4 regions of the Mesorhizobium sp. M4B.F.Ca.ET.214.01.1.1 genome follow, and region 2 is predicted to be linked to each of the others. Evidence: predicted binding sites of a transcription regulator. Region 2 holds the regulator's gene; each other region holds the start of a gene.
What was found. Region 2 encodes PhoB, which activates phosphate uptake and scavenging genes when phosphate is short. Its sites were predicted from a motif close to TGTCATNNANCTGTCAT; they were not measured.
Positions count from the first base shown of each region.

Region 1: EN857_RS25535 (RNA degradosome polyphosphate kinase) is a predicted target of PhoB. The motif match lies at 1,358-1,374, and genes of this name have one in related genera.
Region 3: EN857_RS17270 (alkaline phosphatase) is a predicted target of PhoB. The motif match lies at 1,430-1,446, and genes of this name have one in related genera.
Region 4: EN857_RS04840 (LTA synthase family protein) is a predicted target of PhoB. The motif match lies at 1,041-1,057, and genes of this name have one in related genera.

Region 1 is NZ_SRUX01000014.1:153,376-155,576, forward strand. It holds gene EN857_RS25535 (RNA degradosome polyphosphate kinase) at 1-1,236, opposite strand, end outside; gene EN857_RS25540 (zinc-finger domain-containing protein) at 1,452-1,697, shown strand; gene EN857_RS25545 (FAD-dependent monooxygenase) at 1,717-2,201, shown strand, end outside.
Region 2 is NZ_SRUX01000018.1:139,458-141,658, forward strand. It holds gene phoU (phosphate signaling complex protein PhoU) at 1-511, shown strand, start outside; gene phoB (phosphate regulon transcriptional regulator PhoB) at 531-1,220, shown strand; gene EN857_RS29065 (ROK family protein) at 1,224-2,201, opposite strand, start outside.
Region 3 is NZ_SRUX01000008.1:113,523-115,723, forward strand. It holds gene EN857_RS17270 (alkaline phosphatase) at 1-1,357, opposite strand, end outside; gene EN857_RS17275 (MFS transporter) at 1,615-2,201, opposite strand, start outside.
Region 4 is NZ_SRUX01000002.1:318,207-320,407, forward strand. It holds gene fabD (ACP S-malonyltransferase) at 1-840, opposite strand, end outside; gene EN857_RS04840 (LTA synthase family protein) at 1,110-2,201, shown strand, end outside.

The DNA of each region.
Region 1 (2,201 bases), on a different contig from region 2:
CGCCGTCACCGACTTGCCGGCCTCGGCCGCGTCGACCAGCGCTCGGACGATCGGGCTGTCGTTGGAGGTGCGGTAGAGCGTCTGCTTGATCGCCACCACTTCCGGGTCGGCCATCGCCTGGCGAAGGAACTGCACCACCACGTCGAAGGATTCGTAGGGGTGGTGGACGACGATGTCCTTCTCGCGGATGGCGGCGAAGCAGTCGCCGCCATGCTCGCGGATGCGCTCGGGAAAGCGCGGATTGTAGGGCGTGAACTTCAAATCGTCGCGCGCGACGGCGACGATCTCGGAGATCTGGCTCAGCGCCAGCGGACCGGTCAAGACGCTGATGCGGCTCGACGAAACGCCGAGCTCGCCGGCGACGAAGTCGCGCAGCGCGGGTGGCATCGACATGTCGAACTCGATGCGGATGACCGAACCGCGGCGACGCCGCTTCAGCGCCGTCTCGAACAGGCGCACCAGATCCTCGGACTCTTCCTCGACCTCGATATCGCTGTCGCGGATGAGGCGGAAGGTGCCGGAGCCCTTGACCTCGTAGCCCGGGAAGAGCTTGCCGATATAGAGGCCGACCGCTTCCTCGAGCGGGATGAAGCGGACATGGTTCTTGCGGTCGGGCAGGCGGATGAAGCGCTTCAGGGCCACCGGCAGGCGCAGCAGCGCGCTCATCTCCTCGCCGTTCTTGCGGTGGCGCAATTGCAGCGCCATCGAAAAGCCGAGATTGGGGATGAACGGGAACGGGTGCGCCGGGTCGATCGACAGCGGGGTCAGCACCGGGAACACCTGATCCTGGAAATGTTCTTCCAGCCAGGCCCTCTCGTCCTTGGTCAGCGCGTCGCGAGTGATGCTCTCGATGCCTTCCTTGTTGAGCAGCTGCATCAGCGCCGACAGGCTTTTCTGCTGGTCCTCCTGCAGGCGCTCGACCTCGCGCAGCAATTGTTCGAGCTGCTGCTCCGGCGTGCGGCCGTCCGGGCTCTTGAGGGCGATGCCCTCGCGCACCTGGCCGGCGAGGCCGGCGACGCGGACCATGAAGAACTCGTCGAGATTGGCGGCCGAGATCGACAGAAAGCGGACCCGTTCGAGCAGCGGATGGTTCGCATTCAGCGATTCTTCCAGCACGCGGCGGTTGAACTGCAGCCAGGAGAACTCGCGATTGACGAAACGGTCTGGATTGCCGGCTTCCGGGCTTGCCGCCTCGATGGTGATGAATTCGCTTTGCACCGGCTTCAGTTCGTTCATGATTCCTGCTCTTGCCCCTGCCCCGGTTTCCTTGAACATCCTTTCGGAGCCAGGCATTACGCCTGGCTGCAAAAATGCTCCAGCCGGTTAACCGGCTCAACTTATCCTCTGACAGGGTTTTGCGACAGTTTCATTTCATCGATCTTGCAAAGAGGCCGGTTATGATCCAGATGCAAACTGGCCGAAAGCAGGCCGAGACCAAATTGGAGACGACGATGGCAGGCGGTTCCATTCCCCATTTCCAGAACGATGCGGGCCATCCGGCGATCGACATCGGCGTCAGAGAATTCATGTGCACGGGCGCCAACCCGCCTTTCGACCATCCGCATGTCTTCCTCGACATGGGCGACGACAACGAGAAGGTCTGCCCCTATTGCTCGACGCTCTACCGTTATTCGTCGAAGCTGAAGGCGACGGAAACGGTGCCGCCGGGCTGCCTCTATATCGACCAGGCCGCCTGACTCTTTCGCGACAGATCTGATGGACGACGCGCGCTCCCGGCAAGTCGTCATCGCCGGAGCGGGTATCGCCGGGTTAACCGCGGCCATTGCGTTCGCCGAACGCGGCCATCGCGTGCAGATTTTCGAACAGGCGCCGCGACTCGAAGCGGCCGGCGCCGGCATCCAACTTTCCCCCAACGCGACGCGCATCCTCAGGCAGGTCGGCGTGCTCGATCGGTTGCTTCCGCATGCCGTTCGGCCGGAGGCGGTGGTGCTGAAGGACGCCGCGACGCTCAGTGAACTGGCGCGGGTGCCGCTGGGGCAAGCCGGCGAGAGCCGTTGGGGTGCGCCCTATCTCGTCGCCCACCGTGCCGACGTACAGGCGGCGCTGACAGCGCAGGCCGCGGAGTGCCGCGACATCGAACTCGTCACCGGCGCACGAGTAACAGGCCTTGCCACCGGGCCGCAAGGCGTTGCGGTGACGGTCGAAGCGGACGGGCGCAGGATCGAGGCCAGCGGCCAATT
Region 2 (2,201 bases):
CCGCGCCATCACACTGATCGCCAAGCGGCAGCCGATGGCCAACGATCTGCGCGCCGTGGTCGGCTCGATCCGCATGGCGGGCGACCTCGAACGCATCGGCGACCTCGCCAAGAACATCGCCAAGCGCGTCGGCACCGTCGGTCTCAGCGTCACGCCGCGCGACCTTTCGCATTCCATCGACGGCATGGCGCAGCTGGTGCTGATCCAGGTGCAGGGGGTCATCGAGGAATATGCCGCCGCTGATGCCGCGGCGCTTGCCAAGCTCCGCAACGACGACGAGCGCATCGACGTTAAATACACCTCGGTGTTCCGCGAACTTTTGACCTACATGATGGAAGATCCGCGCAACATCACCGCTTGCACGCATCTGTTGTTCTGCGCCAAGAATCTGGAGCGCATCGGCGACCATGTCACCAACATCGCCGAGAACGCCTACTACGTGCTGACCGGCCAGCAACTGCCCGCCAATCGTCCGAAGCTGGACGAGACGGCGATGTCGGCGCCGGCCTGAGAAGAAGGGTGACGGGCCGATGATCGCGCCACGCATCATGGTGGTGGAGGACGAGGAGCCGCTGGGGGTGCTGCTCCGCTACAATCTTGAATCGGAAGGCTACCAGGTCGAGGTGGTGACACGCGGCGACGAGGCCGAAATCCGGCTGCAGGAAAACGTGCCCGACCTCCTGGTGCTCGACTGGATGGTGCCGGCGGTTTCCGGCATCGAGCTCTGCCGGCGCCTCAGGATGCGGCCGGAGACCGAGCGGCTGCCGATCATCATGCTGACGGCGCGCGGCGAGGAAAGCGACCGGGTGCGCGGCCTCTCCACCGGCGCCGACGACTATCTGGTCAAGCCGTTCTCGACGCCGGAGTTCATGGCGCGCGTCAAGGCGCTGCTGCGCCGCGCCAAGCCGGAAGTCCTGTCCAGCATGCTGAAGGTCGGCGACATCGTGCTCGATCGCGAGTCGCACCGGGTGTACCGCAAGAAGAGCGAAATCCGGCTCGGACCGACCGAGTTCCGCCTGCTCGAATTCATGATGCGGCATCCCGGCCGGGTGTTCTCGCGCAGCCAGCTGCTCGACAATGTCTGGGGCGAGACGATCTACATCGACGAGCGCACGGTCGACGTGCATGTCGGCCGCCTGCGCAAGGCGGTCAACAATGGCCGCATGCCTGACGTCATCCGCACCATCCGGGGCGCGGGCTACGCGATCAGGGAAGATTGACGCTCAGGCCACGTTCTTCCCGGTGGCGCCGCCTTTCACCTGCACGCCCGGCGCGAAAATCTCCTGGTCGACGAAGGTCAGTGCGCGCATGGCGCAGCCTTCGCGGATGAGCGGCAATTCGTTCGGCTCGGTGTCGAAGGAGATCGACTTCGAATGCTGGCCGCCGGCGGTCTGGGCGATCGCCTCGCGCAGCGCCGGCTCGATCAGATCGAAGGCGGCGGCGCTGACGCCGACCATGGCGACGGGAGCTGGATCGATCAGCGCGAACAGGCTGCCGAGGCCGAAGCCGAGCGCCTCGCCGGCCTTGCGGTAGGCCTGGCGCTCCGGGCCGTCGCCGGCGCGCGCCCTGGCGGCGAGCGAGCGCATGTCGGCGTCGCTGACATCGACCGGCTCGGCGTCCTCGCCCATCTGCTTGGCATTGCGCCAGATCGCATAGTTGCCGGCATAGGCCTCGACGCAGCCGCGCCGGCCGCAGCGGCAGAGCGCGCCGCCCGGCCGGTGGATCATGTGGCCGAATTCGCCGCCGGAGGAATGGGTGCCGGTGAACAGCTCTCCCTTCAGCACCAGCCCCATGCCGATGCCGTGCGAGAGCAGGATGGCAATGAAGTCGTCGCGGTACCGCTCGGGATCGCGCCACTGCAAGGCCACCGCCATCATGTTGCAGTCATTCTCCATCGTGGCCGGAACGCCAAATTCGGCTTCCAGAATGTCGGCGAAGGCGATGTCGGTCTGCGGCGTGATCGGCGACCACAACATGGCGCGGGCATGGGTGTCGGTGATGCCCTGGATGCCCATGGCGATGCGGGCGACGCCGCGGACGTCGAGGTCGGGATCCTCGAAACGGCGCCGGACGATGGCCACGCATTCGCCGATCAGCTCGTCGCGCGGCATGATCGCCGTGTCGAGGCGGCGCTGCTCCTCGGCAATGACCTGCCCGGCATAGTCGATGACGGCGACGGAAAGGAAGTTCAGCGACAGGAC
Region 3 (2,201 bases), on a different contig from region 2:
ACGTGCCGGCATGGATCGGGCCGGAGACGAATTCCCAGAACGGATTGAAATCCTGGAACTGCGCCTTTTCGGGATTGTAGTAATGCGCGGCCGTGTAGTGGACGTCGGCGGTCAGCCACACCGTGTTGCTGATGCCGGCGTTCTTGATGTAGCGCAGCAGGTCGGCGATCTCGAGCTCGCGTCCCCTGGGCAGGCCGTTGTCGCCATTGCTGACGGCCTCGCCGCCCACCTTCTTGGTGCCGTCGTTCCACACCACCAGCCCAAGCGGCATGTCGGCGGCAATGATCTTCCAGGTCGCCCTGGAATTCGCGAGTTCCCGCTTCAGCCATTTGGTCTGCTGCTCGCCCAGCATGCGCGATTCCGGCGTCATCGTGTCCTGCATGTCCGGGCCGTTCGGGCCGCGATAGGAGCGCATGTCGAGGAAGAACACGTCGAGCAGCGGCCCATAGGCTATTTTGCGATAGACGCGGCCGGGCTCGGCCGGCTCGTAGCGGATCGTCGTCATCTCGTGGAAGGCGCGCGCCGCGCGTGCCGCCAGCACATGGATGGATTTCTCCGAGTAGCGGTCGTCGCTGCCGAGATCCTTGGAATCCGACCAGTTGTTGACCACCTCGTGGTCGTCCCACTGGTAGAAGGTCGGGCAGATGGCGGAGAGGGCGAGCACATTCCTGTCCATCATGTTGTATTTCCACTGCGCCCGATATTCGTCGAGCGTCTGCGCCACCTTGCGCTTCTCGTCGATCAGCACGGCGTTCTTCCACTTGCCGCCGCCGGGCAGGTCGACCTCGTCCTTCATCACGCCATCGGCATAGATCGTGTCGCCGGAATGCAGGAAGAAATCCGGCGTGTGCTTGCCGATGGTGGCGTAGGTCTTCATGCCGGTCTCGTCGATGCCCCAGCCCTGGCCGGCGGTATCGCCCGACCAGGCGAAGCGGATGTCGCGCTTGGAGGCCGGCGCGGTGCGGAAGCGGCCGACGATCGGCTCGGAAACGGCGTTGATGTCGGCGAGGTCGGCCGCGGTCATGCGATAGAAGATGTCCTGGTCGGCGGCGAGATCGGTGAGCAGCCGCTTCACCGTGTAGTCGCTGGCCGGCGACGTATCGAGCGGCGCGAGCCTGGTGGCGTTGGCGAAGCTCTCCGTCGACGACACTTCGAACATCACGCGCGCCGGACGGTCCGTGCGCGTCCACACCATGCCGCTTGAGGCGTCGACGTCGCCGGACTGGACGCCATGGGTGAAGGCAGGCCGCTGGCTGGCGCGCGAATAATAGGGCAGCGCGAGGCCCGAGGCGCCGACCAGGCCGAATGCGCTCGCCGAGGTGACGAAGGCGCGGCGGGTCATCGAGATCTTGTTCATGGCTGTCTCCTGGATGGCGTTTAACGTCGCCCCCAAGCTCCCGCCTCAATGTTTCAGGCGCATCTCGGAACCATGAAGTTTTGATAACAATGAACAGGCCTTCCCTTCTTCCCTTGTGGGAGAAGGTGGATCGGCGCGCAGCGCCGAAACGGATGAGGGGTGCGCGACTGAGTGAGACGGTGGCGTTCCCTGGAGCACCCCTCATCCGTCGCCTTCGCCGACACCTTCTCCCACAAGGGAGAAGGAAAAGTCGCGCCCTACGCCGCCTGCGGCTCCGGCTCGAACGCCGGCCTGCTCGTGTTGATCAAGAGCGAGATACAGGCCGCCGCGATTGCTGTCATGCCGGCGATCATGAAGGCCAGCTCGTAATTGCCCTGCAGCTCGCGCATCGTACCGCCGAAGGCGGCGGCGGCCGCAGCACCCACCTGGTGGCCGGCGACGATCCAGCCGAAGACGATCGGGCCGCTGCGGTCGCCGAAGGCCTCGTTGGCGAGCCTCAGGGTCGGCGGCACGGTGGCGATCCAGTCGAGCCCGTAGAGCACGGCAAAGATGATCAGGCTGACCGCCGAGAAGCCGGAATAGGGCAAGTAGATCAGCGACAGGCCGCGGACGGCATAGTAGACGCCGAGCAGCTTGCGCGGGTCGAAACGGTCGGTGAGCCAGCCGGACAGCGTCGTGCCGATCAGGTCGAAGATGCCCATCATCGACAACAGGCCGGCCGCCTGCACCTCGCCGATGCCCATGTCGCCGCAGAAGGCGATGAGATGCGTGCCGACCAGCCCGTTGGTGGTGAAGCCGCAGACGAAGAAGGTGGCGAACAGGTACCAGAACACCCGCGTGCCGG
Region 4 (2,201 bases), on a different contig from region 2:
GCCGGCGCCGACTTCGTAGAGCGTGGCAACTCCGTTGGCGGCGAACCACTCCACCGTCTCGCGCCAGCGCACGCGGCCCGTCACCTGCGCGACAAGGCGCCGGGCGATCTCGTCGGGATCGCTGGTCGGGGTGACCGTGACGTTGGAGACGACGGGAACCACCGGCGAATTCTTTGCCACGCCGGCCAGCGCCTCGCGCATGATTTCGGCGGCAGGCTGCATCAGCGCCGAGTGGAAGGGGGCGGAGACCTGCAGCATCAGCGCCCGCTTGGCGCCCTTTTCCGTGCACAGCTTTGCCGCCAGCTCGACCGCCGGCTTGGCGCCGGAGATCACCAGCTGGCCGCCGCCATTGTCATTGGCAACCTGGCAGATGGAGCCTTTTGCAGCCTCGGCGCAGGCTGCCTCGACATCGGCCTGCTCGAGCCCGATGATTGCCGCCATGGCGCCCTCGCCCGCCGGCACCGCCGCCTGCATGGCATTGCCGCGCACGCGCAGCAGGCGCGCGGCGTCCGCCACCGAAACGAAGCCGGCGGCGGCAAGCGCCGAATATTCGCCCAGCGAATGCCCCGCCACGTAAGCGACCTTGTCCTTCAGCGAAAAGCCGCGCGCTTCCAGCGCGCGGATCGCCGCCAGCGACACTGCCATCAGCGCCGGCTGGGCGTTGGCGGTCAGCGTCAGCGTCTCTTCCGGCCCTTCCCAGATCAGCTTCGACAGTTTCTCGCCGAGAGCGTCGTCCACTTCCTCGAACACTCTGCGCGCCTCGGGAAAGGCGTCCGCCAGGTCCTTGCCCATGCCGACGGCCTGGCTGCCCTGTCCCGGAAAGGTGAATGCGACGGCCATATCGAGGCTCTCCAATGGCTGATTTTACCTGCCTGTGGCGCAAGGCGGACGGGCAAGTCAAGCCCGCGCCACCCTGTCCGGGCGCGAAATCACCACCCGAGTGCCTGTTCCAAAAGGCTTTTTGGCGATCACTGATGATGAAAACCGCTCACGATTCGTTTGCTGGCTCTTCTTATTTTCGCCACAGGCGCTAGCTTTGCGTGACAGTTCAATGACAATTCAATGACGCCGATCGGATTGGCGCGCAGCGTGGGCCGGGGAATATCGAAGTGGCACGGATCAGGAAAGGCGCCGGGAAGGTGGCGCCGCAGTTCTTGGAAGACGATCCATCCACCGGCTATCTGCCGGGGCGGAGATGGCCGATCGTCCGCTACGGCCTCGTTACCCTGCTCGCCTCCGCCATACTGGTGTTCGCCATCGAATGGATCGTGCGCGGCGATTTTTCCGGCACCGTCGCCTTCTTCCTGCAGCCCTTCAAGCCGGGCTGGACCACCATCATCGTCTTCGCGCTGGTGCTGATCGGGCTGGACGCCGTGCTCGGCCGCAGCCACCAGAGCCTGATGATCGTGGCGCCGCTGACCCTTGCGCTGGCCTTTGTCGGCCACCAGAAGTCGCACTATCTCGGCGATCCGCTCTACCCGACCGATTTCCTCTACTCCCGCCAGATCATGGCGCTGATGCCGCTTCTGGTGCGCGAGCGGCCGCTGACCGCCGTCGCCATCGCCATCGCCATCGTGGCCGGCCTGTCGCTGCTCGTCTATGGCTGGCGCCTGTGGCGCCGCAAGGTGCCGATCCTCAGCCGCAAGGGTCGGCTGGCGCGGCTGACGCTGACGGTGCCGCTGCTTGCCTTCTTCGTGTCGATCATGGACTACGCCACCTTCTCGTGGACCCGCGACCGGCTGCAGATCATCCCGATCATGTGGGACCAGAAGGAGAACTACGCCTCCAACGGCTTTGCGCTTGCTTTCGCGCTCAACGTGCCGATGGCCCATGTCTCGGCGCCGGCCGGCTATTCCGACAAGGCGATCGCGGCGATCGCGAGACCTGACGTGACGGCCTCGGTGCCGGACGAGAAGCCCGACATCATCATCGTCATGAGCGAATCCTTCTGGGATCCGACCAAGCTGCCCGGCGTCACCATAACGCCGGACCCGATCCCCAATGTGCGGGCGCTGCGCTCCGGCTATATGTTCTCGCCGGAATTCGGCGGCATGACCGCCAATATCGAATTCGAGGCGCTGACCGGCTTCTCCAATGCCTTCCTGCCGGCCGGCTCCATCCCCTACCAGCAGTATGTGCGCACGCCGACGCCGTCGCTGGCGACCTTCCTGAAGAGCGAGGGCTACAGGGCGCGCGCCATC